Regions from separate parts of the Flintibacter sp. genome, predicted to be linked through region 2. Evidence: predicted binding sites of a transcription regulator. Region 2 holds the regulator's gene; the other holds the start of a gene.
What was found. The regulator HrcA, encoded in region 2, represses chaperone genes, less so after heat shock. The targets are predictions, from matches to a motif close to TGTTAGCACTCNNNNNNNNNGAGTGCTAACA.

Region 1 (15,887 bases), on a different contig from region 2:
CCGACGGACACAAAGCCAAGCAGGGTGCCGTCCGTGTCGTGAACGGCGGCCTGAGCCCGGTGCTCTACGCCGGAAATGCCCGCGCCGGTATCGACCTCGCTATCCTGTCCATGGAGAACCGTCAGATTATCCAGATCGGGATATGTAGTACCCACATAAGAGGGGGCCGGGCTGTACACGATGGTACCGGAGGTATCGGCCACCACGATGGCGTCGATGTCCTGAACCCGGGAGATGGTACCGTTGAGGTAATCGGTGAGAACCTCGCCGTCGGAGCGGCCGGCCAGCACATCGGCTACATCGGGGGACTGGGCCAGCACCAGGGCGGAGTTCATCAGATTCCGGTCCAGGTTGTCATACTCCATGCGCAGAGAGAAGGCCAGAGTGGTGGTCATCCCCAGCACGGCAGTTGTCAGAACCAGGAACAGACTCAGGGACTGGATCTTCTGGCGTATGGTCTTCGAGCTATAAAATTTCATTCCGATACCCCTCCAAAAAATGCAATGTCCGCACGCAAGGCAGGCAGAGTGCAGACCGGTTGAATGTGAAATGGACCTGGCAGGGTTTCTTTAAAATTTATTATAAGGATTTATCACAGTAATGTCAAATATGGAGGCAAAAATAAACAAAAATAGACAATAAGCACGATAAAAAATAGATAATACGACGAAAAAATGGGGCGATGAGCGGGAAGAGTCATTTTTTTTACTTTAAAAAGACTTCTCAAAAAAGACCGGCAGGATTTACAATAGGGACGGTGTTTTGTAACGCGCGGTACGCCGCGCCGGATCATCCGGGAGGTGGTTATTTGGAACAGATCAAAGAAAAGCTGCTGGAGGAGCTGCAAACGCCCACGGCGTTTACTATTCCCATAGGAAAAGGGATCCCCATTACTGAATCTGTGGTGGTGTCCTGGATCGTGATGGGTGTGCTGATTCTAGCGGCTCTGCTGCTGACCAGTAACCTGAAGGTGGAAAACCCCAGCAAGCTTCAGGTGGGCCTGGAAGAGGCGGTGAAGTTTTTAAATAACTTTGCTGACAGCAGCATCGGAAAGCATGGAGCGGTCTTTGCTTCCTATTTGGGGACCATCGCGCTCTACATCCTGCTGAGCAACATCATCGGCATCTTCGGTCTGGTGCCCCCCACCAAGGACATCAACGTCACCGCAGCGTTGGCAGTCATGAGTGCGTTTTTGATCTACGGAGCCCAGTTCCGGTACCGGGGACTTCGGGGAGGTCTCAAACAGTTTGCCAAGCCCATGCCCCTGCTGCTCCCCATCAATCTGATGGAGATCATCATCCGGCCCCTGGCCCTGTGTATGCGACTGTTCGGCAACATTTTGGGTGCTTTTATTATCATGGAGCTCATCAAGCTCATTTGCCCGGCGGTGGTGCCTGTACCCTTCAGCATCTACTTTGACCTGTTTGACGGCACCATCCAGGCAGTTGTCTTTGTATTTTTGACCGCGCTGTTTACCGGCGAAGGAATTCAGAACGAGGAGTGAACGGCTCCGTGCCGCCGCTCCCAATTTTAAGGAGGAAATTGTACCATGGAAATCGGAATGCTTGCGATCGGAATGTCTGTTATGACCGGCATCGGCGCCGGTATCGGTATCGGAATTGCCACCGGCAAGGCCAGCGAGGCCATCGCCCGCCAGCCTGAGGCCTCTGGTAAGATCAACAGCGCTCTGCTGCTGGGCTGCGCTCTGGCGGAAGGTACCGCCATCTTTGGTTTCATCACTGCTCTGCTGATTTTGTTCATGGGCTGAGACCGAAAGGAGGAAAGCTGCCATGTTGGAATTTCAAATTTCCACCATTGCGCTCACCGTTCTCAATCTGCTGATCCTGTACGTGATCCTGCGCAAGCTGCTGTTTGGGCGGGTCAATAAGGTGCTGGATGACCGGGCTGCCCTGATCCAGCAGACTCTGGATGAGGCTAAGGGAGAGAAGCGGAAGGCCGATGAGCTCAAGCAAGAATATGAGGACCGGCTGGCCCAGGCCCGCAGCGAGGCCAACGGTATTCTGGCCCAGGCCAAGACCCGTGGTGAGAAGGAGTACCAGGCCATTCTGGCCCAGGCTCAGGAGGATGCGACCCGGACCCGGGAGCAGTCCAAGGCCCGTGCCCAGGCGGAGCGGGACGAGATGCTGCGCACTGCCCGGCGTGAGGTGGCCCAGCTGGCCATGGAGGCGGCCTCCAAGGTGACCCGGAAGGCCCTGGATTCCGATTCGGATCGGGCAATTCTGGATGATTTCCTGGCGGAGGCAGGTGAAAAGAAATGACAGAACTGATTCAGCGTTATGCCGCCGCCCTGTATGATCTGGCCCAGACCGACAATATGGGACTGACCGGCGCAGCTCAGGAGTTGCTGGAACAGGAGCAACTGTGGAAGGTGCTCACCAGCTCCGCGGTACGGGTGGAGGAGAAGAAGGAGCTCATTCGCTCCGCTGCCCCGCTGGCCGGACTGGAGCCTCTCCAGGCATTTCTCTGCCTGCTGGCGGAGGAGGGCCATCTGGACCTGTTCCCCGACATTCTAGAGGAGGTCCATCAGCTGGAGCTGGCGGCCGACGGCGGCGCCGTTTGTGTGATGACCTGCGCCCACAAGCCGGACCAGGCGGCGCTGGACGGTGTGCGCCGGGCGGTGTGCCGCCTGCGCAATCTGGACCGGGTGGTCCTCCAGGTGAAGATCGACCCGGAACTGCTGGGCGGCTTTGTGCTGGAGGTCCAGGGCGTGACCTACGACCGCAGTGTCAAGGGCCGTTTGGAGCGGCTGGCCAAGGGGCTGGAGAAGGGCGCCTCGGTCAGCGAGAGTATGGAAGAGCTGATGGGAAGTCTGCGGGATACCGTGAAGGGCTTCCAGATTGGCCAGGACACCAGCGAGACCGGACGGGTGCTGGAGGTGGGCGATGGTATCGCCACGGTACGGGGGCTGGACCGGGCAGTATACGGCGAGCTGGTGGAATTTGACACCGGAGTCAAGGGTATGGTCATGGACCTGTCCCGGGAGACTGTGGGCTGTGTACTGCTGGGCCGGGAAGAGGGCCTGGGCGAGGGAAGCCGGGTCACCCGTACCGGACACCCCGCTGACGTGCCGGTAGGCCGGGCTTTGCTGGGCCGGGTGGTGGACGCCATGGGCCGTCCCATCGACGGCTTAGGTCCCATCCATGCTGCCGATACCCGCCCCATCGAGCGGGAGGCCAGCGGCGTCATTTCCCGCCAGGCGGTCAACGTCCCTCTGCAGACCGGTATTTTGGCCATTGACTCTATGATCCCTATCGGACGGGGCCAGCGTGAGCTACTCATCGGCGACCGCCAGACCGGCAAGACCGCCATCGCGGTGGACACCATCCTCAACCAGAAGGACCAGGATGTGATCTGCATCTACGTGGCCATCGGCCAGAAGGCCTCCTCGGTGGCCCATGTGCGGGACACCCTGCAAAAGCACGGGGCCATGGAATACTCCATCATTGTCTCGGCCACCGCCAGCGATCCCGCTCCTTTGCAGTATATCGCCCCCTACGCCGGCGCGGCTATGGGAGAGTATTTTATGGAACAGGGACGGGACGTGCTGATCGTCTACGATGACCTGAGCAAGCACGCCGTGGCCTACCGGGCCCTGTCTCTGCTGCTCAAGCGCTCCCCCGGCCGTGAGGCCTACCCCGGCGACGTGTTCTACCTCCACTCCCGCCTGCTGGAGCGGGCCTGCCGCCTGACAGAGGAGTATGGAGGCGGCTCCATGACCGCTATCCCCATCATTGAGACCCAGGCGGGCGATGTGTCCGCCTATATCCCCACCAACGTGATCTCCATCACCGACGGCCAGATCTACCTGGAGACCGACCTGTTCTTCTCCGGACAGCGGCCGGCGGTCAACGTGGGACTGTCCGTGTCCCGTGTGGGCGGCGCGGCCCAGACCCGGGCCATCAAGCGTACCGCGGGCACCATGCGTATCGACCTGGCCCGGTTCCGGGAGCTGGAAGTGTTTACCCAGTTCTCCTCCGACTTGGATCAGGCTACCCAGAAGACCCTGGACCACGGCAAACGGCTGCTGGAGCTGCTCAAGCAGCCCCTCTACCAGCCTATGAAGGTGAGCCAGCAGGCAATTCTCATTTACATTGCCACCAACGGCTTGCTGGACGAGGTGCCTTTGGATCAGGTGCGGGAGTTTGCCCTGGACTTCTCCAAGCGCATGGAGCTGGAGCACTGGGAGCTCACCGCTGAGGTGCAGCGCACCGGCAATCTGTCCGGCGTGGCGGTGGAGACCATCCGTGCCGCTCTGGCGGACTATAAGAAGGAAAAGCTGCCCCAGGCTCAGAGCTAAGGGGAGAAAGGAAGGCGAGGCCCGTTGGCTGGAATCAAAGAGATCCGCACCCGGATCAAAAGCGTGGAGCAGACCCTGAAGATCACCAACGCCATGTATTTGATCTCCTCGGCCAATCTGCGCAAAGCCAAGGGGCGGCTGGACAATACCGTCCCCTACTTTACAAAAATATTCAAAACCATTGCCCACATTCTCCACCACTCTCCGGAGCTGGAACACGATTTCTTCGACCAGCGCCCCGACGTGGAGCCCCAGGCGCGGAAGGTGGGTTATATCGTGGTCACCGGTGACAAAGGACTGGCCGGCGCATACAGCCATAATGTGCTCAAATTAGCCCAGCAGAGGGTGGAGGAGGAAAAGAACCTCTCCCTGTTCCTGGTGGGCATCGTGGGCCGGGTCTACTGCCAGAACCGGGACATTCCCTTTGTAGAAGACTTTAACTATGTGGCCCAGAATCCCACCATGCGCCGGGCCGGCGAGATTACCGACGAGGTGGTGGCACGGTTCCTCAGCCGGGAGCTGGACGAGGTGTACATCATCTATACCGAGATGGTCTCCGCCCTGCGCCTGGAGGTACGGGAGCAGAAGCTGCTGCCTCTGGTCCGGGAGGACTTCCCATGGGACAAGGAGGACGAGCCGGAATACCGGCAGGAGATCCGCTATATCCCCTCGGAGGAGGCGGTTCTGGACAACATCGTGCCCAATTACATCCAGGGCATGATCTTCGGCGCTCTGGTGGAGTCCTACTGCTCGGAGCAGAGCGCCCGGATGACCGCCATGGAGTCGGCCAGCGACAACGCCAAGGACATGCTGAAAAAGCTGTCCCTGACCTATCACCGGGCCCGCCAGGCAGCCATTACCCAGGAGATCACCGAGGTGGCCGGCGGAGCCAGGAACGCCCGCTGATGGGCAGACGGACACAGAGAAAGGTGTGTGGCGCAATTGCAGGAGCGTAAAGGAAAAATTGTTCAGGTCCAAGGACCTGTAGTTGACGTGGAATTTCCCGCCGACGCTCTGCCCTCCATCCAGGACGCCCTGTATGTGATGGTGGGGGAGGAGAAGCGGGTCATGGAAGTGGCCCAGCATATCGGGCATGATACCGCCCGCTGCTTCATGCTGGCTCCCAGCGAAGGGATTGGTCGGGGCATGGAGGTCATCTCCACCGGCGGCCCCATTACCGTTCCTGTGGGCAAGCCGGTTCTGGGCCGGATGTTCAACGTCCTGGGCGAGCCCATCGACGGTAAGGGAGCAGTCAAGACCTCCGAGCGGTGGTCCATCCACCGTCAGGCCCCGCCCTTTGCCGACCAGAGCCCCGTGGTGGACATCTTTGAGACGGGCATCAAGGTCATCGACCTGCTGGCTCCCTACGCCCGCGGCGGTAAGATCGGCCTGTTCGGCGGCGCTGGCGTAGGCAAAACGGTGCTGATTCAGGAGCTGATCCACAACATCGCCACCCAGCACGGCGGCTACTCCATCTTCACCGGTGTAGGCGAGCGTACCCGTGAGGGCAGCGACCTGTGGCGTGAGATGAACGAGTCGGGGGTCATTGAAAAGACTGCTCTGGTCTTTGGCCAGATGAATGAGTCCCCCGGCGCCCGTATGCGGGTGGCCCTCACTGGCCTGACCATGGCCGAGTATTTCCGGGACCAGCAGCACCAGGATGTGCTGCTGTTTATCGACAACATCTTCCGTTATGTCCAGGCAGGCAGCGAGGTGTCCGCCCTGATGGGCCGTATGCCCTCCGCCGTGGGCTACCAGCCTACCCTGGCTAACGAGATGGGCGCGCTCCAGGAGCGCATCACCTCTACAAAAAACGGAGCCGTTACCTCGGTGCAGGCGGTCTACGTCCCCGCCGACGACCTGACCGACCCCGCTCCGGCGACCACCTTCACCCACCTGGACGCCACCACGGTACTTTCTCGTAAGATCGTGGAGCAGGGCATCTATCCGGCGGTGGACCCCCTGGAGTCCACCTCCCGTATCCTGGAGCCCGACGTGGTGGGCGAGCGGCACTATAAGACCGCCCGTGCGGTGCAGGAGCTGCTCCAGCGCTACCGGGAGCTGCAGGACATCATCGCCATCCTGGGTATGGAAGAACTGAGCGAGAACGACAAGCTGGCCGTAGAGCGTGCCCGCCGGATCCAGCAGTTCTTCTCCCAGCCCTTCTCGGTGGCTGAGCCCTTTACCGGCATGGAAGGCCGCTTCGTAAAGCTGGAGGACACCCTGCGCAGCTTTGAGGCCATCCTGGGCGGCGAGCTGGATAACCTGCCCGAGGCCGCCTTCAGCATGGTGGGCAGTGTGGACGAGGTGCGCAAGAAGGCTCAGGACATGGGGGTGTTGTAACATGGCCGAGGAGCGGCAGTTCCACCTGGAGATCGTGACCCCGGACCGGCAATTTTTTATCGGCGAGGCCCAGGAGCTGACGGTGCCCGCCATTGACGGCTCCCTTGGGGTGTTGGCCGGCCATGAGCCGGCGGTTACCGCCCTGGAGCCGGGCGAGCTGCGCTACCGCGCCGGCGGAGAGTGGCACGAGGCGGTGGTCAGTCAGGGCCTGGCGGAGATCATGCCCGACCGGGTGATGGTGCTGGTCTTTTCCGCTGAGCGACCCGAGGAGATCGACTGGGCCCGTGCCGAGGATGCCAAGGAGCGGGCGGAGGAGCGTCTGCGCCAGAAGCTGAGCATGCGGGACTATTACAATTCCAAGGCCGCCCTTGCTCGTGCTCTGGCTCGACTGAAAGCAGCCAAGCGGCACTGAAAACAGCATGAAAAAACCGCGGTTTCCAACGAAACCGCGGTTTTTTTCTATGTTCGGTTAGTCGACGGGCAGCTCCCGGACGCAGGCCACGCCCAGCGCGCCCGGACCGGTGTGGCAGGCGATGCTCATGGGGAGCACGGTGGAGTAGACCTGGAACTGGGGGAAAGCCTGTTGGATAAATTCGTTCCACTCCGCACCCAGCTCGTCGGAGCCGGAGTAGGCGGTCTGGACGATGAGCTTGCCCTCTCCCTCCAGACAGGGGAGCTTGGCCTCCAGCGCGTGGACCAACTCGGTCTTGGCGGCCTTGGTGCCCCGCACCTTCTTGTAGGCGTCCAGCTTGCCGGCCTGGAGCTGAAGGATAGGTTTCAGGTTCAATGCGCTGCCCAGCAGAGCAGCGGTGGGCGTGATCCGGCCGCCTTTTTTCAGATAGTGGAGGGTGTCCACCATGATGTAAATCTGGGAGTGGAGAGAGGCCTCCTCCAGGCGCTGCTTGATCTCCGCGCCGGACTTGCCCCGCTCCCGCAGAGCCAGCGCGTCCAGCACCGACTGGCGCTGGGGGGCGGAGATGCGCTTATTGTCGGCCACAAACACCCGGCCCTCATAGGGATCGTCGCAGGCCAGGCTGGCAGCGGTGGCGGCAGTGCCGCTCAGACCGCTGGACATGGGGATGTAGACCAACTGGTCATACTCCTCCAACAGCTTGTCCCACAGCTCCAGGGTATCGGCGGGGGAGGGCTGGGAGGTGGACACATCGGCCCCCTGGGCCAGGCGGGCGTAGAACTCGGAAGGGAACAGGTCGATTCCCTCCAGGTACATCTGACCGTCGATCTGAATGGGCATGGGCAGAAGGGCAACGCCCAGCTGCTGAGCCTCCTGGGCGGTGATGCCGCTGTTGCTGTCTGTCATAATGGCGATCTTCATTCCAAATTTCTCCTACTTTGCAGAAGATAAAGGGCACGCCGATGCTGCCGGGTGGACGGTGCACCTGGACATGCCTTAAGATATATTAAGATTATTTTATGGTTCTTGTTCGAACTTGAGTAGATACAAAATCAGACAAATGCGCAAAAATAGGACAGATTTAATAATCTGTCCTAAAAAGAGGGGGCGGAATGAGACTTGGGCTGGGTGGATAGGATCTGGTGGACCGTGTCGCTGGAGAGAAGCTTTTCCAGCATGGTGACGGCGGGTTCCGGGTCGGCGGTCATGCCGTTGTGCGCCCAGTCCAGCAGCACGCCGGTGATGCCGTGGGCGTAAAAGCGGGAGACCATCCGGATCTGCTCCTGAGACAGGGCGGGCTGGCTGTCAGCATGGAAGAGCAGGTGGGCCACCAGGCCCTGGTAGAAGTCCATCAGACACTCGGAAAAGCTGTTCTGCCCCTGAAACTCAAGGACGTTGAGATAGAAGTCCCGGTTTTCCTGCATGTACTTACACAGTGAAAGCAGGCTGTCCCGCCAGTGGCCCAGGGAGATGTCATCGCTGAGGATGGAGGTGATCTCGGTATAAAAAATCCAGGAGATGAGATCATACTTATCCTTGAAGTGATAGTAGAAGGTGTTGCGGCTGATTTTGCACTCCCGGGCGATGTCCCCCACGGAGACGTTGACAAAGGATGTGGTTTTCAGCAGCCGCTTGAGCCCCTGGGCGATCATCAGTTTGGTAAATGCAGCGTTCGACACCGGTCGCTACCTCCTTTGCTTGTCTTGGAGACCTATATTTTACCATTGTTTTTGGTGAGGAGCAAATCTTTTTCCGGGAAAGATATGGGGACGCCGGAACAGTGAGTGCCAAAAGAAACCGGCACTGCGCACAAAAAACAATGTATATAATTGTTTATTTGGGCGAAAATGTTTAGGGGTAGATTGACAGGCAGGAAGGGGTGTGCTATACTCCCGCCAGAATCCATGTTAAATAGGTGTGTTACTGTACTGTCAGGCACTAACCTTAGCTATTACATAGACAAAATGTAATGGTTGTCGGTTAGTGCTTTTTTCATCTGAGCAACTGGCCGGCGAGCTTGAATAAGGAGGTTGCACGATGAAGGAAAAGTTTTTTGGCGTGCTGCAGCGGGTGGGCAGATCCTTTATGCTCCCCATCGCCATCCTGCCGGTGGCAGGACTGCTGCTGGGCTTGGGAAGCTCGTTTACCAACGAGACCACCCTGGCCACCTATAACCTGCTGGGGCTGATGGGTCCCGGCACGGTTCCGTACTTTATTTTCTCCGTTTTGAGCAAGTGCGGCGGCGTGATCTTTGATAACCTGCCCTTGATCTTCGCCATCGGCGTGGCCATCGGTATGGCCCGCCAGGAGAAGGAAGTGGCCGCCCTGGCCGCTGCCGTCTCCTTCTTGGTGATGCACTCCAGCATCTCCGCCATGATCAGCCTGACCGGCGGGGTGGAAAACCTGCTGGAGGGTTCCACCGCCACCGTGCTGGGTATTACCTCGCTGCAGATGGGCGCCTTCGGCGGCATCATCGTAGGTCTGGGAGTTGCTGCCCTGCACAACCGCTTTTATAAGATTCAGCTGCCCCAGGTGCTCTCCTTCTTCGGCGGCACCCGGTTTGTGCCCATCATCAGCACCTTGGTCTTTGCCCTGGTAGGCATTCTGATGTTCTTTGTCTGGCAGCCCATTCAGGAGGGCATCAACGCCCTGGGTATGGTGGTGTACAGTTCGGGCTACTTCGGCACGTTCCTGTTCGGCATGATCAAGCGCCTGCTCATTCCCTTCGGCCTGCACCACGTGTTCTATCTGCCCTTCTGGCAGACCGCTGTGGGCGGCACCATGGAGGTGGCGGGCACCATGGTGGCCGGAGCCCAGAACATCTTCTTTGCCCAGCTGGCTGATCCCACCGTGACCCACTTCTCCACGGCCGGCACCTGGTGCTTCACCGGTGAGTTTGTGCTGTATATCTTCGGCTTCCCCGGAGCGGCTTTGGCCATGTACCGCTGTGCCAAGCCGGAACGGAAAAAGCAGGTGGGCGGCCTGCTCCTGTCTGCCGCTCTTACCTCTATCCTGACCGGCATCACCGAGCCTCTTGAGTTCTCCTTCCTGTTTGTGGCCCCGGTGCTGTTTATCATCAGCTCCGTGTTTGCAGGCCTTGCCTATATGCTCTGCCACATCCTCAACATCACCGTGGGCCTGACCTTCTCCGGCGGATTCATTGACCTGGCTCTGTTCGGCATCCTCCAGGGCAATGAAAAAACCAGCTGGCTGCTGATTATCCCCATGGGCATTGTGTTCTTCTTGGTCTACTACTTTGTGTTCTCCTTCCTCATTAAGAAGTTTAACTTCAAGACTCCCGGCCGGGAGGAGGGCGACCAGGAGACCAAGCTGTACACCAAGGCCGACTACAACGCCCGCAAGGAGCAGGGTGGGGAGGACCAGGTGTCCGCCGCCATCGCCCAGGGCTTGGGCGGCGCGGCCAACATCTCCGATGTGGACTGCTGCGCCACCCGCCTGCGCTGCACTGTCCATGACGCATCCAAGGTGGACCAGCAGGTGCTCAAATCCACCGGTGCTGCCGGCGTCATTCAGAAGGGTCAGGGCGTCCAAGTGGTCTATGGGCCTCAGGTCAATATCATCAAGGCCAACCTGGAGGACTACCTGCGTTCCGGTGCTGCCGGAGCGGAGCAAGCCGCCATCCAGGCCGAGCCCGAGAGCCAGGAGGAGGCCAAGCCCGAGCACGGCGCTCTGCTGCGCACCATCGTCATCGGCAGCCCCTTCCACGGAGAGTCCGCCCCCATCACCGCATCCCCTGACGAAGCCTTTGCGGAGAAGATGATGGGCGACGGTGCCACCGTGGTGCCCTGTGAGGGTGTGGTCACCGCTCCCTGTGATGCTACCATCAGCTTTGTTTTTGACACCAACCACGCCATCGGCCTGGAGCTGGAGGACGGGGTAGAGATGCTCATCCACGTGGGCATCAATACCGTGGCCCTGAAGGGCCAGGGCTTCAAGGCCCTGGTGCAGGAGGGTGACCAGGTGAAGAAGGGCGATAAGCTTCTGGAGTTCGATCTGGACTATATCCGGGAGAACGCCTCTTCCACCTCCTCGCCGGTGCTGTTTACCACTATGGAGGATAACCAGCAGCTGCGCCTCATTAAGGCCGGCCACGTCAAGCCGGGAGAGGACCTGCTGGCCCTGGATATCTACGAATCTTGACCTGGACGGGGGGATGAGAGAAGCATGTATCGAATTACAAAAGTGCTCAACCATAACGCGGTGCTGGCCCAGAACCTGGACGACCGCCAGGAAAACCTGGTGGTGGGGAAGGGAGCCGGCTTCGGAAGAAAACCCGGAGAGCGGGTGGACTTCTCCGGAGAGGTCACGGTGTACCAGCTCTCCCAGAAGTGCGACCGGGGCAACCCCCGGGAGCTGGTCAAGCGCATCGATCCCATCTACCTGAGCATCGCCAACAGCATTATTCTGGACGCCCGGAAGGCTTTTGGTCAGGTGGACACCAGCATCCTGGTGCCCATGGCCGACCACATTGCCTTTGCCGCCCAGCGCATCTCAAAAAATGCCCCCCTCAGCAACCCTCTCACCCCCGACATCAAGGCTCTGTTCCCCCAGGAGTACGAAGTAGCTGCCCGGGGCGGTGAACTCATTCGCCAACAGACCGGTGTGGTCTTCAGCGACGACGAGCTGGGCTATATCGCCCTGCACGTTCACTCCTCGCTGGAGTCCATGCAGGTCTCCCAGGCCATGCAGACCGCCGCTATCATCCGGGAGTGCGTAGACCTGGTGCAGCAGGAGACAGGCGTGGTCATCGATGTGTCCTCCCTGTCCTATAACCGCCTGATGAGCCACATCAAATATATGGCCGCCCGCCTCATCAAAGGGGAGAAACTGAGCATGGATGTCAATACCATCATGCGCCAGTCCTGCCCCAAAGCCTTCGACATTGCCCAGGAGATCTGCCGCCAGCTGGAGCGCAGCCTGGGACGGCAGGTGGACGAGGCAGAGGTGGGATACCTGGCCATGCATGTGCAGCGGGTATTTTCTACCGAACCCAGCGTGTGCTGATCGCCGCAGGGACTGGCCCTCGCCGGTCTGAGCGGTTTCAAAATCCATTGTATATGATAGAAAGGAAGTTTTACCCATGAAGCAGTTTACCTATGTGATTCAGGATCCCCTGGGCATCCACGCCCGTCCCGCCGGAGCGCTGGTCAAGGCCGCAAAGCCCTTTGCTGACACCGCTATCCAGGTGGTCAAGGGCGACAAGAGCGTAAAGGCCACCCAGCTGATGAAGCTGATGGGCCTGGGCGTCAAGACCGGAGACGAGATCACCGTCACCGCCGAGGGCCCCTCTGAGGAGGCCGCCATCGCCGCCATGGAGCAGTTCTTCAAGGAGAACCTGTAAGAAATATACGAAAAGAGGCGCCCGCTGCCGGAGAAAGACAGCGGGCGCCTCTGAGAAGATATGGAAAGGGATCGAGACATGAAGATCATTCAGGGGCAAGGGGTCTCCAAGGGAATTGAGCAGGGGACCATCTATTTCTATCACCGCGCCGCCGCCCAGGTGGAGATGCGTACCGGCGCTGACGAGCAGGAGGAGCGCGCCCGGCTGGAGCGGGCCAAAGAGCGCACGGCCCAGCAGCTGAGCGATATGGCGGAGAAGGCCAGAGAAGAGGCCGGGGACGAGGCGGCCGTGCTCTTTGAGACCCACGCCATGTTTTTGGAGGACGAGGACTACACCGGGGCCATGGATGAGCTGCTGGCCCAGGGATTCAATGCCGAGTACGCCGTGGACCAGGCGGGGCAGGAGTTTGCTGCCATGCTGGCATCTATGGATGACCCATACATGCAGGCTCGTGCCGCCGACATCAAGGACGTGACCGGCCGCATTTTAAATAACCTCATGGGGGTGGTGGAGGGAGGCATCGACTCCGATGTGCCCGTCATTCTGGCCGCCGACGATCTGGCCCCCTCTGAGACCATCCAGCTGGATAAGAAAAAGATCCTGGCCATTGCTACCCAAAAGGGCTCGGGCAACAGCCACACCGCCATCCTGGCCCGCACCATGGGCATCCCCGCCGTGTGCGGCCTGGGGGAGGACTTCAACGAGGATTTTCATGGCAAGCAGGCCTATATTGTAGGGGAGACCGGCCAGCTCATCCTTGAGCCCGATGAGGAGACGCTGCTCTCTCTGAAAGCCCGCCACGCCAAGCAGGAGGAGACCCGGGAGCTGATGCGCAGTATGGTGGGCCAGAAGGATGTGACTCTGGACGGCAAGCAGGTAAACGTGTACTGCAACATCGGCTCTCTCGAGGACGTGGCCTCCGTCCTGGCCAACGACGGCCAGGGCATCGGCCTGTTCCGCTCGGAATTTCTCTATCTGGCCAGCGAGGACTATCCCACTGAGGAGGAGCAGTTCCGGGCCTATAAAGAGGTCGCCGCCGCCATGAACGGCAAGCGGGTGATCATCCGCACCCTGGACATCGGTGCGGACAAGCAGGTGGACTACTTCCATCTCCACAAGGAGGAGAACCCTGCCATGGGTCTGCGGGCCATCCGCATTTGCCTCAACCGCCCTGAGGTGTTCCGTACCCAGCTGCGCGCCCTCTACCGGGCCAGCGCTTACGGGAAGATCGCCATCATGTTCCCCATGATTGCCAGCGTGTGGGAGGTAAAGGAGTGCCGCCGGGCCTGCCAGCGGGTGATGGACGAGCTTACCGCCGAGGGAATCCCCTTCAACCCGGACACCGAGATTGGCATTATGATCGAGACTCCCGCCGCGGTATTCATTGCCGATGAGCTGGCCCAGCTGGTGGACTTTTTCTCCGTGGGTACCAACGATCTGACCCAGTACACCCTGGCCTGTGACCGGCAGTGCAACGACCTGGGCAAGTTCTTTGACCCCCACCATCCCGCCCTGCTCCGGGCCTTGAAGATGACCGCGGATGCCGCCCATCAGGCCGGTATCTGGATCGGAATCTGCGGAGAGCTGGGCGCCGATCTGAGTCTGCTGCCCACCTTCCTGGCCATGGGAATCGACGAACTGAGCGTCACCCCCACGGCGGTGCTGCCTCTGCGCGCCGCCATCCGCAAGAGCATCGCCAAGACCTGTACTCTAGAGCTGCTCAACAGCTAAATCGTTCATGAAATAAAAGCCGCCTGACCCTTTTCAGGGTCAGGCGGCTTGATTTTACTCTTGCGAGAAGAAGGGGATGGGTGTAAAATGTTAAAATCGTGTTAAAAAAGGGATAACTGGAAGGAGGCCCGGGAGGATGGCGCAGACCCACGACTTTTCCCAAGGCAAGATTTCAAAAAACATTATGTCGCTGGCGCTGCCCATGACGGCCGCACAGCTCATCAATGTGCTGTACAGCGTGGTGGACCGGATGTATCTGGGGCGACTGCCCGGCCATCTGGCCCTCACAGGACTGGGTCTGACGATACCGATTATCTCCATTATCATGGGATTTGCCAATCTCTGCGGGACCGGCGGCGCGCCTTTGTGCTCCATCCACCGGGGCAGGGGTGACAATGAAGAGGCAGAGTGTGTGCTGGGAAATGCCTTTACACTGCTTTTGATCTTCGGTACGGCGGTGACGGTGTTTTTCCTGGCTTTGCGCCGCCCCGTTCTCTACCTCTTCGGCGCCAGTGACGCCACCTACCCCTACGCCAGCGCTTACATGACCATCTATCTGCTGGGTACCCTCTTTGTCATGATCGGTCTGGGGATGAATCCTTTTATCAACTCCCAGGGCTTTGGCCGGGTAGGGATGATGACGGTAGGTCTGGGAGCAGTAGTCAACATCGTACTGGACCCGATCTTTATCTTTGGGTTGAATCTGGGTGTAAAGGGAGCTGCCTTGGCAACCGTGATTGCCCAGGGATGCTCCGCAGTATGGGTGCTGCGGTTTCTCACCGGCCCAAAGGCCATTTTAAAACTTCGTCTGGGGTGCATGAAACTGAAGGCCAGCCGGGTGAAGCGGATTATTACCCTGGGTCTGTCTGGTTTCTTCATGAATCTCACCAACAGTCTGGTGCAGGTGGTGTGCAACGCCACCCTCCAGGCCTACGGCGGCGACCTGTACGTGGGCATTATGACCATCATCAACTCCCTGCGGGAGGTGTGCACCATGCCGGTGCAGGGCTTGTCCAACGGAGCACAGCCGGTGACCGGCTTCAACTACGGGGCGAAGAAATATGAGCGGGTACGTCAGTCCATCCGGTTCAGCGTGACAGGTACCGTGCTGTATGCTGCAGCCTTCTGGGCCATTGCCATGCTGTTCCCTGGATTTTTGATCCGGATTTTCAACAACGAACCCGATGTGCTCCAGCACGGCATCCCGGCTCTGCGCATCTACTTCTGCCTGTTTATTCCCATGTCTTTGCAGATGGCAGGCCAGGGTGTGTTCGTCAGCCTGGGCCGCTCCAAGCAGGCGGTGTTCTTCTCCCTGCTGCGTAAGGCCATTATCAACGCACCTCTTACCGTTATCCTGCCCATCTGGATGGGGACCACCGGCGTATTCACCGCCGAGGCGGTCTCCCAGCTGCTGGGAGGTATGGCCTGTATCCTCACCATGTACTTTACCGTCTACCGGAAATTGGGCACCGAGGCCGCCCGCACCGTCTGAAGCAAGCGCGCTGCAAGTTTGCAGCGCGCTTTTTCTTGACTTCGAAGGTTTACCATGATAAACTTCAAATGGGAAAGAGGTTTATCTAGATAAACCCATAATCTGTAAGGAGGTGACATTATGGAAAAATTGACCGATGGCGAGCTGCGGCTGATGGAAGTGCTGTGGGATCTGGCACCTATTAACTCCACCCAGCTGGTGGCCGCCTGCAAAGAGCGGCTGAGCTGGA
Region 2 (15,887 bases):
CAATACCGTGCAGGTGGAGCCGGGGCGCATCTGCATCAGTGAGGCCTCCTGCCCGGACCAGATCTGTGTCCACCAGGGGTGGATCGGCGACGGCAGCGAGCCCATCGTCTGCCTGCCCAATCAGGTCATCATCCAGATCACGGGAGGAGGGAGCCAGGTTGACGCAGCGGCCGGTTAAAGGGGCGCGGCGGGTGACCCGGCTGGCTCTGCTCACCGCCATTGCCCTGACCATCTTTATGGTGGAGGCCCAGATCCCGGTGGCGGTGCCTATCCCGGGGGTCAAGCTGGGCCTTGCCAATATCGTAACGGTGTACACCGTCTTTGCCCTGGGGGCGGGAGACGCCCTGCTGGTGCTGGTGAGCCGGGTGTTTCTGGGCGCGGTGTTCTCCGGACAGATGATGACCCTGCTGTACAGCCTGGGCGGCGGACTTCTGTGCTGGCTGGCCATGGTGGGGCTGCGCCGCCTGCTCACCGTGAAGCAGCTGTGGCTGTGCAGCCCCCTGACCGCCATCTGCCACAACCTGGGCCAGCTGCTGGTGGCCGCCGGGGTGATGAAGACCTGGGCGGTGCTGGCCTACCTGCCCTACCTGGTGATCGCCGGAGCGGGGGCAGGACTGTTTACCGGGCTGTGCGCCCAATTTTTGATGCAGCGCCTGGACCGGCTGGCGTCCGGGCGGAAGGAGGAAAACCATGGAGCAAAAGGACATTGACCGCATCAATGAGCTGGCCCGGCTGGCCAAGAAGCGGGAACTGACCGAGGAGGAGAAAGAGGAGCGGGGCAAGCTGCGCCGGGCCTATATCGACTCGGTGAAGGCCAACCTGGAGGGACAGCTGAACAACACCTGGCTGCAGAAGCCGGACGGCTCCCGGGTCAAATTAGAAAAACGCAAAGATTGACTCCCTTTTCTTGACAAGCCTTGCCCTTTCTGCAATAATGGCCCCAGACAGCCCCTATGCAAGGCTGTCGCGAGGACACATAAGATTTTGATTTAGGAGGCCGCTATGGCTTACGTAAAAATGGTTACCGATTCTGCCGCCGACATCCCCCGCGCCCTGCGGGAGGAGCTGGATATTCAGGTGCTCCCCTTCCCCATCGCCATGGGGGACAAGGAGTATGAAGACGGCTACGATTTTACTCCGGAGGAGTTTTACGGGATGCTGCTCAGCGCCCCGCAGATCCCCACCCATGCCCAGCTCAATCCCTATGTCTTTGAGCAGTGCTTTGAGCAGGCTTACGATAACGGCTATACCCACCTCATCTATACCTCCATCAACTCCAAGGGATCGGCCACCCATCAGAACGCCGTCCAGGCCCGGGAGGAGTTTTATGAGGAGCATCCCGAGGCCCGGGAGAATTTCCAGATCACCATCATCGACTCCCGCAACTACACCATGACCTACGGCTGGGCTGTGGTTCAGGGAGCCAAGATGGCTGCGGTGGGCACCGATCCGGACAAGGTAGTGGCCTATATTCAGGACTGGCTGGACCACGTGCGGGTGCTCTTTGCCCCGCTGGACCTGCGCTTTGCCAAGAAGTCGGGCCGTGTGTCGGCGGCCGCCGCCTTTGTGGGCGACGCCCTGGGACTCAAGCCCATCATGACTTTTGAAAACGGCGAGTCCAAGATCCTCTCCAAGGTACGTGGAGAGAAAAACATCATCCCCGCCATTATGGAGCGCTGCCGCAAGACCCGTCAGGCGGCCAGCCACTACATGGTCATCAAGGCGGACAACGCCCCCATGGCCGATGCTCTGATTCGGGCCTGCGAGGAGGAGTTCGGCGCTCCTGCCGATATGGTCTATCCTATCGGCGGCGTCATCGCCATCAATGCCGGTCCCAACCTCATCGGTGTGGTATACCGGGAACAGTGATCTTCTTTGCGGCCCCGCTCCGGAAACTCCGGTGCGGGGCCGCTGTGTCCATTTTGGCGTGGAAACAAGGAGTGACATGAGATGAAAGAACAAAAGCTGACCTGGCGGGCCAGAGGAAGACTGTGGTTCCGGATCGGCATTCGGCTGGTGCTGCTGCTGGCGGGACTGTGGCTGCTGTGGAAGGTGGGGCTGCCTCTGCTGTCCCTGCTGGCCCCCTTTGTGGCCGCCCTCATCACCGCCGCCATTCTCCATCCGGTGGTGCGGTGGCTGAGGAGCACTCTGGGAGGCTCCCGAAAGCTATGGTCGCTGCTGGTGCTGGTGCTACTGTTCGGGCTGATGGGCGCGGCGTTGGGCGGCCTCATTTATGCCGCTGGAGCCCAGCTGATCTCCCTGGTGCAGAGCTGGGACGACCTGCTGGCCAATCTGGAAGGGATCTTCCAGCAGCTGGAGCAGATTTTTGCTCGCTTCTGGGACCTGGTGCCTCCGGCTCTCAACGAGACGGTAGATTCGGTGTGGGACAGCGTGCTGGAGTGGCTGAAAAACACCCTGCCAGGGATGCTGGAGGGGCTGGTGAACTATGCCAAGGATAAGGCACTGAGCCTGCCCTCCTTTGGCCTGGCGCTGATCATCTATATTATGGCCTCCTATCTGCTCACCGCTGACTACCCCGACCTGCGCACCGCAGCGGCCCGGCGCACCGACCGGCGGCTGCTGGCCTTTCTGATCCAGGTGCGGGATACTGCCCTGGCGGCCTTCGGAGGATATCTGAAGGCAGAGTTTCTCCTGTCGGTGGGTGTGTTCTTTATCCTGCTGGGCGGCTTCTTTCTCATCCATCAGCCCTACGGCCTGCTGTTGGCCCTGGTGCTGGCGGTGATGGACTTTATCCCCATCATCGGCGCCGGGACCGTCATGGTGCCCTGGGCGGTCATTGACCTGTTTACCGGAAATCTGGGGGGCGCCATCCGTCTGATGGTGATCTGGGGACTGATCGCCCTGTTTCGCCGGGTGGGCGAGCCCAAATTTGTGGGCGACCAGACCGGTCTGTCTCCCATTTTGTCCCTGGTGAGCATCTATGTAGGTATGCGTCTGGGCGGCGTGCTGGGGATGATTTTTGGCCCAACTGTCCTGCTGATTGCCCTGAATCTGGTGAAATTGGGCCTGTTTGACGGGGTTCGGGCAGACGCGGAGGCTGCTGTGGAGGATGTGATCGCCATTTTGCGGGAGCGCCCCGAGAGCGAATAGCTGGATAAGCTGTCAAAATTTGTTTTGGGAAAATTCAAAAAACGCATGCTTTTTCTTCATGGTTTCTTCATATTTTTCCTTTATACTTGCCCCAGTCGAACGGAGGAGGACCTCTAAGAGACCATAGAGGAGTGAAGCAGTTATGGAAAACAACGAGTTCAACTTTTATAATAGCGAGAATGACGGCTACCGGGGAAGCTTTGGAGAATATGTTGATCCCACCCCCGCGGTTCCCAATCCGGAAGGACCCGAGAACCGGAAGAAGCCGGGCAGAGGTTTTTCCAAGAAGGTCGTAGCCCTGGTGCTGGCCTGTGCCATCGTGGGCGGCGGCGCCGGCGTGGGCGGTGCAGCCCTGTATCAGAATTTGAGCCGGGGCGGAACCGTGATCTATGAGGGAAATCGCCCCACCGTACAGACGATGGTCAACAACAATAACGGGGAGCCTATGACTCCCGAGCAGCTCTACGCGGCCAACCTGGCCTCCTGCGTGGGCATTACTGTGAACACCACGGTGAATATCTTCGGCCAGACCACCACCTCTGCCGCTACCGGTTCCGGCTTTGTGCTGACCCAGGATGGCTACATCGTCACCAACTACCATGTCATTGAGGACGCAGCCAACGATTCCTCCGTCAGTATTGAGGTCTCCTTTGCCGACGGCACCAAGTACACCGCCCAGCTGGTGGGCGGCGAGCAGGATAACGACATTGCTGTGCTGAAAATCGATGCCACCGGCCTGCAGCACGTCACCCTGGGCAACAGCAGCCAGCTGGTGGTGGGCGAAAGCGTCTACGCCATCGGCAACCCCCTGGGCGAGCTGACCTATACCCTTACCGACGGCATCGTCTCCGCTCTGGACCGGCTCATCACCACCTCCAGCCAGGATGCCAACGGCAACACCGTTTCTACCACCCTCAACGTGCTGCAGACCAACTGTGCCATCAACCCCGGCAACTCCGGCGGCCCCCTGTTTGACAGCTACGGCAATGTGGTGGGTGTGGTTTCCGCCAAGATGACCGAGTCCTCCTCCGGTGTGTCTGCTGAGGGTCTGGGCTTCGCTATTCCCATCAACGATGTCAAGGATATCATCGAAGATCTCATCGAGCACGGCTACGTTACCGGCAAGCCCTATATGGGTGTTCAGGTCTCCTCCGTGCCTGAGTACGCGCAGCGCTACGGCATCAGCGCCGGCGCCTATGTGGAGAGCGTGGCGGACGGATCCTGCGCCCAGAAGGCTGGCCTGCAGCAGGGCGATATCATCACCGCCATTGACGAAACCGCCATCGACTCCAGCTCCGCCCTCACTGCCGCCCTGTCCAGCAACTACAAGGCCGGCGACACCGCCACTCTGACGGTTCTGCGGGGCAGCGATAAGATCACCCTCTCCATTACCTTCGACGAGAAGAATGAGCAGACTGAGGCTGCCAATCAGGTCCAGCAGGAGTCCAATCAGCAGCAACAGCAACAGCAGCAGTCCGGCGGCTCCTATGGCTGGCCCTTCAGCGGATACAGCTGGTAATATTACGTTCTACCGATTTCTCATCGGTTTTCCTCTCCCCTCTCTTTTACCCCGGGTCTGGCAAGACCCGGGGGTTTTTATGTCTGGAAATGGCGGCAAAATAACAAAAGCATGAGGCTTGGCAAGAATATAATTTTGTGAAAATATCCTATTGTTTTATGATTGACAGGGAGAAAAGCCGGTGCTACCATAAAAACAACCCAACGCGAGAACGAGGAAAGGAGCCAAATTTCATGATGAAGCAGTTTGCGGCTTACTTTTTTGGCTACTTTTACTTTTTTGGCTTTTGGTTCAAAAAGGTAAGAGTGTTTTTTGCTGCAAACAATGGGCTCCCCAGTTTCGCGTAAGCGGGGAATAGGGAAGTTTTAGGCCTGCGGTGAATGACACTTCACCGCAGGCTTTTTCATTTGCCCGGTGAAGCAAGGAGGAGAACAGCTATGATTATCATTGTAAAACAGGACGCCAAGGAAGAGCGGGTACGGGATCTGATCCAGTGGATCGAGGCCCAGAACCTGCGTACCCACGTTTCCAAGGGAGACTACGCCACCATCATCGGCGTCATCGGCGACATCAGCAAGCTGGATGACGACCTGATCACCGGACTGGATATTGTAGAGGGGGTCAAGCATATTTCTGAGCCGTTTAAAAGTGCCAACCGGAAGTTCCATCCCAAGGACTCCATCATCGAAGTTGGCGAGCAGAAGCTGAAAGTGGGCCACGGAAACTTCGCCCTGATCGCCGGGCCCTGTTCCGTGGAGAGCGAGGAGCAGATCATTTCGGTGGCCAAGAGCGTCAAGGCCGCCGGAGCCACTATGCTCCGGGGCGGTGCGTTCAAGCCCCGCACCTCCCCCTATGACTTCCAGGGCCTGAAGGCCGACGGCATCGAGCTGCTGCTGGAGGCCAAGCGGGAGACCGGACTGCCCATCGTCACCGAGATCATGAACGCCAACCACCTGCCTCTCTTCGAGGACGTGGATGTCATCCAGGTGGGCGCCCGGAATATGCAGAACTTTGAGCTTTTGAAGGAGCTGGGAAAGACAAGAAAACCCATCCTCATCAAGCGCGGCCTGGCCAACACCCTCAAGGAGCTGCTGATGAGCGCGGAGTACATCATGGCCGGCGGCAACGAGAACGTTATCCTCTGCGAGCGGGGCATCCGTACCTTTGAGACTGCCACCCGCAACACCCTGGATCTGTCCGCCGTTACCGTTCTCCATGAGCTCACCCATCTGCCCGTGGTGGTGGACCCCAGCCACGCCACCGGCGTGGCCCGGTATGTCAAGCCCATGGCCATGGCGGCCGCCGCCTGCGGCGCCGACGGCCTCATCATCGAGGTCCACAACGATCCGCCCCACGCCCTGTGCGACGGCGCCCAGTCCCTGCGGCCCGAGCAGTTTGAGGACGTGGCCAAGGCGGTGCGCCGGGTGCGTGCCGCCGCCCTGAGCGAGGAGTAAGGAGGCAGGCATGGTAGTTGGAATTGCAGGTCTGGGCCTCATCGGAGGCTCCCTGGCCAAGGCCTACGAGCGCAGCGGCGCCACCGTCTACGGCTACGACGGAAACCGGGTCGTCCAGGACTTTGCCAAGCTCCAGGGGGTGCTGGCGGGCGACCTGGACGAGAACACCATCGGGGAGTGCGAGCTGCTGCTGGTGGCCCTGTACCCCGAGGTGACCATGGAGTATCTGGAGCGCATGGCTCCTTACATCCCCGGCACCACTTTGGTGATGGACTGCTGCGGCGTCAAGCAGGAGGTTTGCAAGGTGGGCTTCCGCCTGGCGGAGCAGTATGGCTTCACCTTTGTGGGCGGCCACCCCATGGCGGGCACCCAGTTCTCCGGCTTTGCCAACAGCAAGGCGGATATGTTTGACGGGGCGCCTATGGTAGTGGTCCCACCCCAGGCCGACGATATTTTACTGCTGGACCGGGTGAAAAAGCTCCTCACCCCCGCCGGCTTTGCCCACCTGACGGTGACCACCGCGGAGCACCACGACGAGATGATCGCCTATACCTCCCAGATGTGCCACGTCATCTCCAACGCCTATGTCAAAAGCCCCCGAGCCCAGATGCACAAGGGCTACTCGGCGGGCAGCTACATGGATTTGACCCGGGTGGCCTGGCTCAACGAGCACATGTGGACCGACCTGTTTCTGGAGAACCGGACCTTCCTGCTCCAGGAGCTGGACCAGATGATCAGCAGTCTTCAGGAGTACCGGGAAGCTCTGGAGCAGGGCAACGGCGACCGGCTTTGTACCCTCCTGGCGGAGGGCCGGATCTGCAAAGAGAAGGTGGATGGACAATGAGTAAAATCCTGACGGTAGACCTGCCTGGGCGGGCCTACGACATTGAAATTGAGCGTGGCCTTCTGGATAAGGTAGGCGAGCGGTGCAAGGCGGTGCTGCCCCGGGCCAAGGCCCTCTTTGTGGTTACCGACAGCACGGTAGGTCCCCTCTACGCACAAAGGGTGCTGGACAGCCTGGAGAAGGCCGGCTTTACCGCTGTGCTCCACACGGTTCCCGCCGGGGAAGAGAGCAAGTGCGTGGAGCGGCTCCAGGAGCTGTGGGAGGCCATGATGGCCGCCCGCCTGACCCGCACCGACGCCGTGGTCGCCCTGGGCGGCGGCGTGGTGGGCGACCTGGCGGGCTTTGCCGCCGCCACCGTGCTGCGGGGTGTAGATTACATCCAGATCCCCACCACCCTCCTGGCTCAGGTGGACTCCTCTGTGGGCGGCAAGGTGGCCATCGACCTGCACGCAGGCAAGAACCTGGCCGGGGCCTTCTGGCAGCCCAAGGGTGTGCTCATTGACCCGGAAGTGCTCACCACCCTCACTGACCGTACCTTCTCCGATGGTATGGCCGAGGTCATCAAGTACGGCTGTATCCGGGACCAGGCTTTCTTTGACAAGCTGGCCGCCTGGGGCGGACGAGAGGGCGTGATGGAGCACATCGAGGAGGTCATCCACACCTGCTGCGACATCAAGCGCAAGGTGGTTCTCAACGATGAGCGGGACACCGGCGAGCGGATGGTCCTCAACTTCGGCCACACCATTGGTCACGCCTTTGAGCTGGCCGGCCACTACGAGACCTGGACCCACGGCCAGGGAGTGGCCGCAGGCATGTGTGTAGCTACCCGGCTGGGGGAACAGATGGGCATCACTCCCGCCGGAACCACCGAGACCATCCAGAATATATTAAAGGAGTACCAGCTGCCCCTCACCATTCCCTGTACCTGGGATACCCTGGTGGAGGCGGTGGGCCTGGACAAGAAGAACGCCGGCAGCGACATTCGCCTCATTGTATTGGAGGAGCTGGGAAAGGCCGTTCCCCACGCCATGCCCCGGGAGGCGCTGCTGGAGGCTTTGACCCCCATGTGGAAAGGAAACTGACATGAATGTGACCATTCTGCCGGGAACGCTGAAGGGAGCGGTCACCCCGCCCTCCAGCAAGTCCCAGACCCACCGGGCGGTGCTTGCCCTCATGCTGGCCCAAGGGGAGGGCAAGCTCTCCAACCTGGCGGTTTCCCAGGATATCCAGGCCACTCAGGACTGTGTAGCCGCCCTGAAAAGCGGGCAGCCCGCACAGGCGGATGGGCTGCCTTTGCTGGACTGCGGCGAGTCGGGCTCCACCCTGCGCTTTCTCATCCCGGTGGCTCTGGCTGTGCGGGGTGGAGGCCACTTTACCGGCCGGGGACGGCTGATGGAGCGGCCCCAAGGTCCCTACATCCGCCTGTTTGAGGAGAAGGGAATTTCATGGAACCAGGAGGGGGCCTGTCTGACTGTGGCGGGTCAGCTGGAGCCGGGCGTCTATGCCCTTCCCGGCAACGTGTCCAGCCAGTTTATCACTGGACTGCTCTATGCCCTGCCTCTGCTGCCTGGAGACAGCCGGATCGTCCTCACCACACCCCTGGAATCCCGGGGTTATGTGGATATGACGCTGGATATGCTCCGCCGGTTCGATATAAAGGTAGAGGAGCAGGAGGACGGCTTTCTGGTGCCGGGAAACCAGACCTATCAGGCCCGGGACCTGACCCTGGAGGCCGACTGGTCGGGCGCCGCTTTCTGGTACGCCGCCAACTTCCTGGGAGCTCAGGTAGACATACAGGGGCTCAATCCCGATTCCGTCCAGGGAGACCGGCAGATCGGCACCCTCTATTGGAAGCTGGCCAGGCCCGGGAATGTGGACATTGACCTGTCTCAGTGCCCCGACCTGGCGCCCCCGCTGGCCGTCATGGCGGCGGTGCGGAAGAGAACTACTCGGTTTGTAAACGCCGGGCGGCTGCGCATGAAGGAGAGCGACCGCCTGGAGACCATCGCCCGCACGTTAAATGCCCTGGGAGCCAAGGCTCAGGTGGGGGAGGACACCCTCATTCTGGAGGGGCTGGACCACCTGGAGGGCGGTACGGTGGACGGCTGCAACGACCACCGCATTGCCATGATGGCCGCCGTGGCCGCTGTGGCCTGCAAAGAGCCGGTGACCATCCTGGGGGCCGAGTGCGTGAAAAAATCTTACCCCCGGTTCTGGGAGGACTACACTGCGTTGGGAGGAGAAATACATGGCCTCATATCTGGGTGAACATATCCACGTGTCTGTCTTTGGACAGTCCCATTCCCCGGCCATTGGGGTAGTGGTGGACGGCCTGCCCGCCGGGGAGCGGGTGGACATGGAGGAGCTGGGGCGGTTTTTAAAGCGCCGGGCTCCGGGACAGAACGCCACCTCCACCCCCCGCAAGGAGGCCGACCTGCCCAAGTTTCTCAGCGGTCTGGTGGACGATGTGACCTGCGGGGCGCCCCTGGCCGCCCTCATTGAGAATACCAACACCCGCTCCCAGGACTATGCCCAACTCCGGGACAAACCCCGCCCCAGCCACGCCGACTTTACCGCCCAGGTGAAGTACGGCGGCTTCCAGGACGTGGCGGGGGGAGGACATTTCTCCGGCCGCCTCACTGCTCCTCTATGCATTGCGGGCGGCATCTGCCTCCAGATACTGAAGCGCCGGAGAATTGAGGTGGCCGCCCACATCGCCTCCATCGCCGGAGAGGCCGACCGGCCCTTCGACCCCATGGGGGAGAGTGTGGAGACGTTGGACGCCCTGAAGCGCGCGCCCTTCCCCGTCATGGACGAGAAGGCGGGGGAGCGCATGCGGAAAGTGATCCTCCAGGCCAAGGAGGAGGGCGACTCGGTGGGCGGCATTGTGGAGTGTCTGGTCACCGGGGTGCCCGCCGGACTGGGAGAGCCCATGTTCGGCGGGATGGAAAACCGCCTGGCCGCCGCCCTGTTTGGCATCCCGGCGGTGAAGGGCGTGGAGTTTGGCGCGGGTTTCGGAGTGGCCACTATGCGGGGCTCGGAGAACAACGACCCCTTTACCGTGAAGGACGGGAAGCTGGTCACCGAGACCAACCACGCCGGAGGCATTTTGGGGGGCATTACCAACGGCATGCCCCTGGTGTTCCGCCTGGCTGTGAAGCCCACCCCGTCCATTGCCAAGCAGCAGCAGACGGTGAGCCTGTCGAAAAAGCAGGTGGAGGAGCTGGTGGTCACCGGCCGCCATGACCCCTGCATCGTTCCCCGGGCGGTTCCCGTAGTAGAGGCGGTCACAGCCCTCGTTCTCACCGACTTACTTTTCTCGAGAGAAAAGTAAGCAAAAGAGCTTGGTGCGAAACTTCGTTTCGCTTCTGAGAAGCAAGAGGTTTCGGAGGGAGGGATAGTGTGAAAGGGAACCGTCAGGGTGCTCTTTCACGTGCAATCACTACAAATTTGAATTGGAAAAGCCAATTCAAATTTGCCGCGTGAGGCGAAACTGCGGTTTTGACTCACGCGCGCAAAAGAGCTTTGTGCGAAACTTCGTTTCGCCACCTTATTAAGTCATAGAATATTGCACCCATAGGTAAGGAGTGATTGAAGATGGAAGAACTGAAGGATCTGAGAGAGAAAATTGACGCCATCGACCAGCAGATGGTGGACCTGTTTAAGCAGCGCATGGAGGTTTCCAAAGAGGTGGCCGCCTATAAGCAGGCAAACGGCCTGCCCACCCTGGACGCGGGCCGGGAGCGCGCCCTGCTGGGCAAGGTAGGCGAGCAGGCGGGGGAGGAGCTGGCCGACTACACCCAGTCGGTGTACCGCACCATCCTGGCCGCCGGACGCTCCTACCAGAACGCCTGCTCCGGTGTGACCTCCAAGGTGTATGAGACCATCCGCAAGGCCCTGGACACCACCCCCGACCTCTTCCCCCAGCGGGCTACCGTGGCCTGCCAGGGTGTGGAGGGTGCTTACTCCCAGATCGCCTGCGACAGCATCTTCAAGGCTCCTACCGTCCTCTACTTCAATACCTTTGAGCACGTATTCAAAGCGGTGGAGAGCGGCATGTGCCAGTACGGCGTGCTGCCCATCGAGAACAGTACCGCCGGTTCCGTCAACGCCATCTACGACCTGATGACCAAGCACAACTTCTCCATCGTCCGCTCCGCCCGCCTGAAGGTGAGCCACAACCTGCTGTGCAAGCACGGGGTGAAAAAGGAGGACATCAAGGAGATCTTCTCCCACCAGCAGGCCATCAGCCAGTGCGCCGGATATCTGTCCACCCTGAAGGGCGTGAAGGTCACCGTGGTGGAGAATACCGCCCTGGCCGCCCAGATGGTGGCCCAGTCGGAGCGCCGGGACGTGGCCGCCCTGTCCTCCCGCTTCTGCGGCGAGCTCTATGGGCTCAACCTCCTGGAGCAGAACGTCCAGGACCAGGACAACAACTACACCCGCTTCATCTGCATCTCCAAGAATCCCGAGATCTACCCCGGGGCCGACCGCACCTCTCTGATGATGACCCTGCCCCACAAGCCTGGCGCCCTTTACAATGTACTGTCCAAGTTCTACGCCCTGGGCATCAACCTGCGCAAGCTGGAGAGCCGTCCTCTCCCTGACCGGGAGTTCGAGTTCATGTTCTACTTCGACCTGGAGTGCTCCGTGTATGCCCCCGAGATGGAGCGTATCTTCCGGGACCTGGAGGAGGAGAGCGAGCACTTCCGCTATCTGGGCACTTACAATGAGGTGATCTGCTGATGGACTGCGGGCTCATCGGCCGCAAGCTGGGCCACAGCTTTTCCCCCAAAATCCACAGCCTGCTGGGGAACTACCCCTACCGGCTCATCCCTCTGGAGCCGGAGGAGGTGGGGGAGTTCCTGCGCAAGGGGGAGTTTCACGGCCTTAACGTCACCATCCCCTATAAAAAGACGGTGATGGAGTACTGTGCCGAACTCACCCCGGCCGCCCGGCGCATCGGCAGCGTGAACACCATCCTCCGCCGCCCCGACGGTACCTTGCTGGGAGACAACACCGATTATGATGGGTTTTTGTACCTGTTAAAGTCCGCCGGAGCCCAGGTGGAGGGCCGGAAAGCCCTGGTGCTGGGCAGCGGCGGGGCATCTCTCACGGTGCGGGCAGTGCTCTCCGAGCTGGGAGCCCGGGAGATCATCACCATCTCCCGTTCCGGAGAGAATAACTATCAGAATCTGGACCGCCACGCCGACGCCCAGATCATCGTCAACGCCACCCCCGTGGGTATGTACCCCAATAACGGAGTTTCCCCCGTGGATTTGGACCAGTTCCCCCAGTGTGAGGGTGTCTTTGACCTCATTTATAACCCCTCGAAAACCCAGCTGCTCCTCCAGGCTCAGCGCCGGGGGCTCATCTGGGGCAACGGCCTGGGGATGCTGGTGGCCCAGGCCAAAGCGGCCTCGGAGCGGTTCCAGGGCAAAAAGCTGCCCGACGAACTGGTGGCCGACATTACCGCCAAGCTGGAGCGGGAGACGAAAAACATCCTCCTTATCGGAATGCCCGGCTGCGGCAAGACCACGGTGGGCAAGGCACTGGCTGAAAAGCTGGGCCGCCCTCTGGCCGATGTGGACGAGAAGATCATAGAAGAGGTGGGCTGCTCCATCCCACACATCTTTGCCACCGAAGGGGAGGAGGGGTTCCGGGTTCGGGAGCACCGGGCCTTGGCCCAGATTGCCAAGGAGTCCGGCCAGGTCATCTCCGCGGGAGGGGGCATCGTTACCCGGACGGAGAACCGGGACAGAATGGAGGAAAATTCCGTGGTGGTCTGGCTGCGGCGGGACCTTGACAAGCTGCCCACCGATGGCCGGCCTGTCTCCCAGAGCGTGCCCCGGGAGGAGCTCTACCGCCGCCGGGCTCCCCTCTATGAGGCCATGGCCCAGGTGACGGTGGACAACAACGGCACGGTGGAGGACACCGTGGACGAAATTATCAAGAGGGTGATGGAATGAAGCTGTTGGTGATTAACGGCCCAAACCTGAACATGCTGGGCATTCGGGAGCCCGATATCTATGGCAAGCAGGACTTTGCTGCCCTGGAGGCCTTTATCCGCCAGGCGGCAGACGAGTGCGGCGCTCAGGTGGAGCTGTTCCAGTCCAACCACGAGGGGGCCGTTGTGGACAAGATCCAGTGGGCCTACGGGAAGATGGACGGCATCGTCATCAACCCCGCCGCCTATACCCACACCAGCGTGGCCATTCTGGACGCCCTGAAGGCGGTGGGTCTGCCTGCGGTGGAGGTCCACCTGTCCGATGTAAATGCCCGGGAGGAATTCCGGCACATCTCCTATGCGGGGATGGCCTGTGAGAAGTCCTTTATCGGCATGGGCTTTGAGGGGTACCGGGTCGCCATTCAATATCTGACTGGGAAACAACGGTAAGTCAAATTAGCAGTATCCCGGCATTTCTGCAAAGAAATGCCGGGCTTTTTTTGTTTAAAATAAATTCATAAAGTACCTATTGACAATCTTGCAGGTGGGTGGTACATTATCTTTAGCACTCAGGGAGAATGAGTGCTAAAACATAGAATGAGAAATGGAGGCGAGAGTATGGAGCTGACCAATCGAAAAAAGCGAATCCTGCGGGCCATTGTTGAGATCTATATCTCCACCGCGGAACCGGTAGGTTCCAAGGCCGTGGCAGAGCAGGCCGGACTGGACATCTCCACCGCCACCATACGAAATGAGATGGCCGACCTCACCGAACTGGGCTATCTGGAGCAGCCCCACACCTCGGCCGGACGGATTCCGTCCCCCATGGGCTACCGGCTCTACGTCAACGAGCTCATGGGTGAGCACCAGCTGACCATGCAGGAGACCCAGCGCATCAACGACGCGCTGAACCTGAAAATGGAGGAGCTGGACCGGGTCATCGACCGGGCGGGCAAGGTGCTCTCCCAGATCAGCGACTACCCCGTCTTTACCATGGCCCAGCCCAAGCAGCGGGTGACGGTAAAGCGGTACGACCTGCTGATGGTAGAGGAAAACGCCTTTATCGCTGTGGTGATGACCGACAACTCGGTGGTGCGCAACAAGCTTATCCACCTGTCCGATGAGCTTTCCGACACCCAGCTGCAGCTGCTGTCCACCGTTTTGAACAGCTCCTTTGTAGGTCTGACCGTGGAGGAGATGGAACAGACTCTGGACAAGATGGAGACCCGTTCCGCACCCGGGGCATTCAACCTGATCTCCATGGTGGTGCAGTACGCCATCGAGGTGCTTCAGGAGCAGCGCCGCCAGACCATTCACACTTCGGGGATCACCCATCTGCTGGAACACCCTGAGTACCGCAGTCTGAACAAGGCCAAGCCTCTGATGACCTACCTGGCGGAAAACCAGGAGGGGTCCAAGCTGCCGGTATCCATGGAGAACGGCCAGAATATGAATATTCTCATCGGGCCGGAAAACGTCAGCGAGGCGCTGAAGGATACCAGCGTGGTCATGGCCAGCTATGACATTGGAGATAATATGCGGGGCGTCATCGGGGTGGTAGGACCCACCCGGATGGACTACGCCAAGGTGACCGCCCGCCTGTCCTATTTCGCCGACAGCCTGACCCGGATGTTCGGTAAGGGGGAACTTCCCCCCGGCGACGGGAACGACCAGGAATAGGAGGAACATTAGTTCATGAGCAAGAAAGAAAATAAGGCGGAGCAGACCGCTCCGGAGCAGCAGGAGCCGGTGGAGCAGCAGGCTGAGGTTCAGACCGAACCCCAGGCCGAGCAGACCCAGCCCCAGGGCGAGGCTCAGAGCGAGAGCGCCGATCCCCTCCTCACTGAGCTGGAGTCCCTGAAGGATCAGGTGGCCCAGCAGGAGGACAAATACCTGCGCCTGGCCGCCGAATACGACAACTACCGCCGCCGTACCGCCAAGGAGAAGGACTCCATCTGGAACGACGCCAAAGCGGATGCGGCTGTGGCCTTCCTGCCGGTGTACGACAATCTGGAGCGGGCACTCAAGCAGGAGACCGCCGACGAGGCCTTTAAGAAGGGCGTGGAGATGACCATGACCCAGCTTAAGACCGTGCTGGAAAAGCTGGGCATCACCGAGATCCCCGCTCTGGGCCAGACCTTTGATCCCAACCTGCACAATGCCGTGATGCATGTGGAGGATGAGAACTTCGGCGAGAACACCGTCTGCGACGTGTTCCAGGCCGGCTTCCAGCTGGGCGACAAGGTCATCCGGTTTGCCATGGTTAAGGTGGCTAACTGATACGAAGCGCGGAGGCGTGCGGAGCAGCGCGGATGGACCGGAGCGAGGGCGAGCGGAGGACCGCACAGCGGTCCGCAGACCAGCCCGAGACGGAGCGAAAGCGACCCGGCCGTGCGTCCAATCCGCAGCGTGACAATATAAAACCAAATTAATTTTGTAAACAACAATCTTTTCATATATTAGGAGGAAACACATTATGTCCAAGATCATTGGTATTGACTTAGGTACGACTAACAGCTGCGTGGCGGTTATGGAGGGCGGCGACGCCGTCGTCATCCCCAACGCCGAAGGCAACCGTACCACCCCCTCTGTGGTGGCTTTTTCCAAGGACGGCGAGCGTATGGTAGGCCAGGTGGCCAAGCGCCAGGCGATCACCAACCCCGACCGCACCGTTATTTCCATCAAGCGTGAGATGGGCACCGACTATAAGGTGGACATCGACGGCAAGAAGTACACTCCCCAGGAGATCAGCGCCATGATCCTTCAGAAGCTGAAGGCTGACGCCGAGGCCTATCTGGGCCAGACCGTCTCCGAGGCCGTCATCACCGTCCCCGCTTACTTCACCGATGCTCAGCGTCAGGCCACCAAGGACGCCGGCAAGATCGCCGGCCTGGAGGTCAAGCGTATCATCAACGAGCCCACCGCTGCCGCTCTGGCCTACGGTGTGGATAAGGAGACCGCTCAGAAGGTCATGGTGTACGACCTGGGCGGCGGCACCTTCGACGTGTCCAT

Region 1: the regulator HrcA is predicted to act here: its motif matches at 8,836-8,866, upstream of dhaS (dihydroxyacetone kinase transcriptional activator DhaS).

The regions. Positions count from the first base shown of each region.
Region 1 covers NZ_JBKVXZ010000026.1:30,531-46,417, forward strand. The annotation lists gene ACLTXB_RS10505 (ATP-binding protein) at 1-479, opposite strand, end outside; gene ACLTXB_RS10510 (F0F1 ATP synthase subunit A) at 809-1,504, shown strand; gene atpE (ATP synthase F0 subunit C) at 1,550-1,768, shown strand; gene atpF (F0F1 ATP synthase subunit B) at 1,791-2,279, shown strand; gene atpA (F0F1 ATP synthase subunit alpha) at 2,276-4,318, shown strand; gene atpG (ATP synthase F1 subunit gamma) at 4,343-5,224, shown strand; gene atpD (F0F1 ATP synthase subunit beta) at 5,261-6,661, shown strand; gene ACLTXB_RS10540 (F0F1 ATP synthase subunit epsilon) at 6,663-7,073, shown strand; gene ACLTXB_RS10545 (DegV family protein) at 7,131-7,994, opposite strand; gene dhaS (dihydroxyacetone kinase transcriptional activator DhaS) at 8,168-8,752, opposite strand; gene ACLTXB_RS10555 (glucose PTS transporter subunit IIA) at 9,111-11,234, shown strand; gene ACLTXB_RS10560 (PRD domain-containing protein) at 11,259-12,098, shown strand; gene ACLTXB_RS10565 (HPr family phosphocarrier protein) at 12,175-12,435, shown strand; gene ptsP (phosphoenolpyruvate--protein phosphotransferase) at 12,514-14,166, shown strand; gene ACLTXB_RS10575 (MATE family efflux transporter) at 14,303-15,658, shown strand; gene ACLTXB_RS10580 (BlaI/MecI/CopY family transcriptional regulator) at 15,779-15,887, shown strand, end outside.
Region 2 covers NZ_JBKVXZ010000021.1:6-15,892, reverse strand. The annotation lists gene ACLTXB_RS09140 (NusG domain II-containing protein) at 1-178, shown strand, start outside; gene ACLTXB_RS09135 (Gx transporter family protein) at 159-710, shown strand; gene ACLTXB_RS09130 (DUF896 domain-containing protein) at 691-897, shown strand; gene ACLTXB_RS09125 (DegV family protein) at 1,003-1,869, shown strand; gene ytvI (sporulation integral membrane protein YtvI) at 1,951-3,111, shown strand; gene ACLTXB_RS09115 (S1C family serine protease) at 3,254-4,630, shown strand; gene aroF (3-deoxy-7-phosphoheptulonate synthase) at 5,068-6,084, shown strand; gene ACLTXB_RS09105 (prephenate dehydrogenase) at 6,095-6,928, shown strand; gene aroB (3-dehydroquinate synthase) at 6,925-8,010, shown strand; gene ACLTXB_RS09095 (3-phosphoshikimate 1-carboxyvinyltransferase) at 8,012-9,196, shown strand; gene aroC (chorismate synthase) at 9,177-10,262, shown strand; gene pheA (prephenate dehydratase) at 10,526-11,674, shown strand; gene ACLTXB_RS09080 (shikimate kinase) at 11,674-12,897, shown strand; gene aroQ (type II 3-dehydroquinate dehydratase) at 12,894-13,325, shown strand; gene hrcA (heat-inducible transcriptional repressor HrcA) at 13,494-14,555, shown strand; gene grpE (nucleotide exchange factor GrpE) at 14,571-15,155, shown strand; partial or broken gene ACLTXB_RS09060 (Hsp70 family protein) at 15,352-15,887, shown strand, end outside.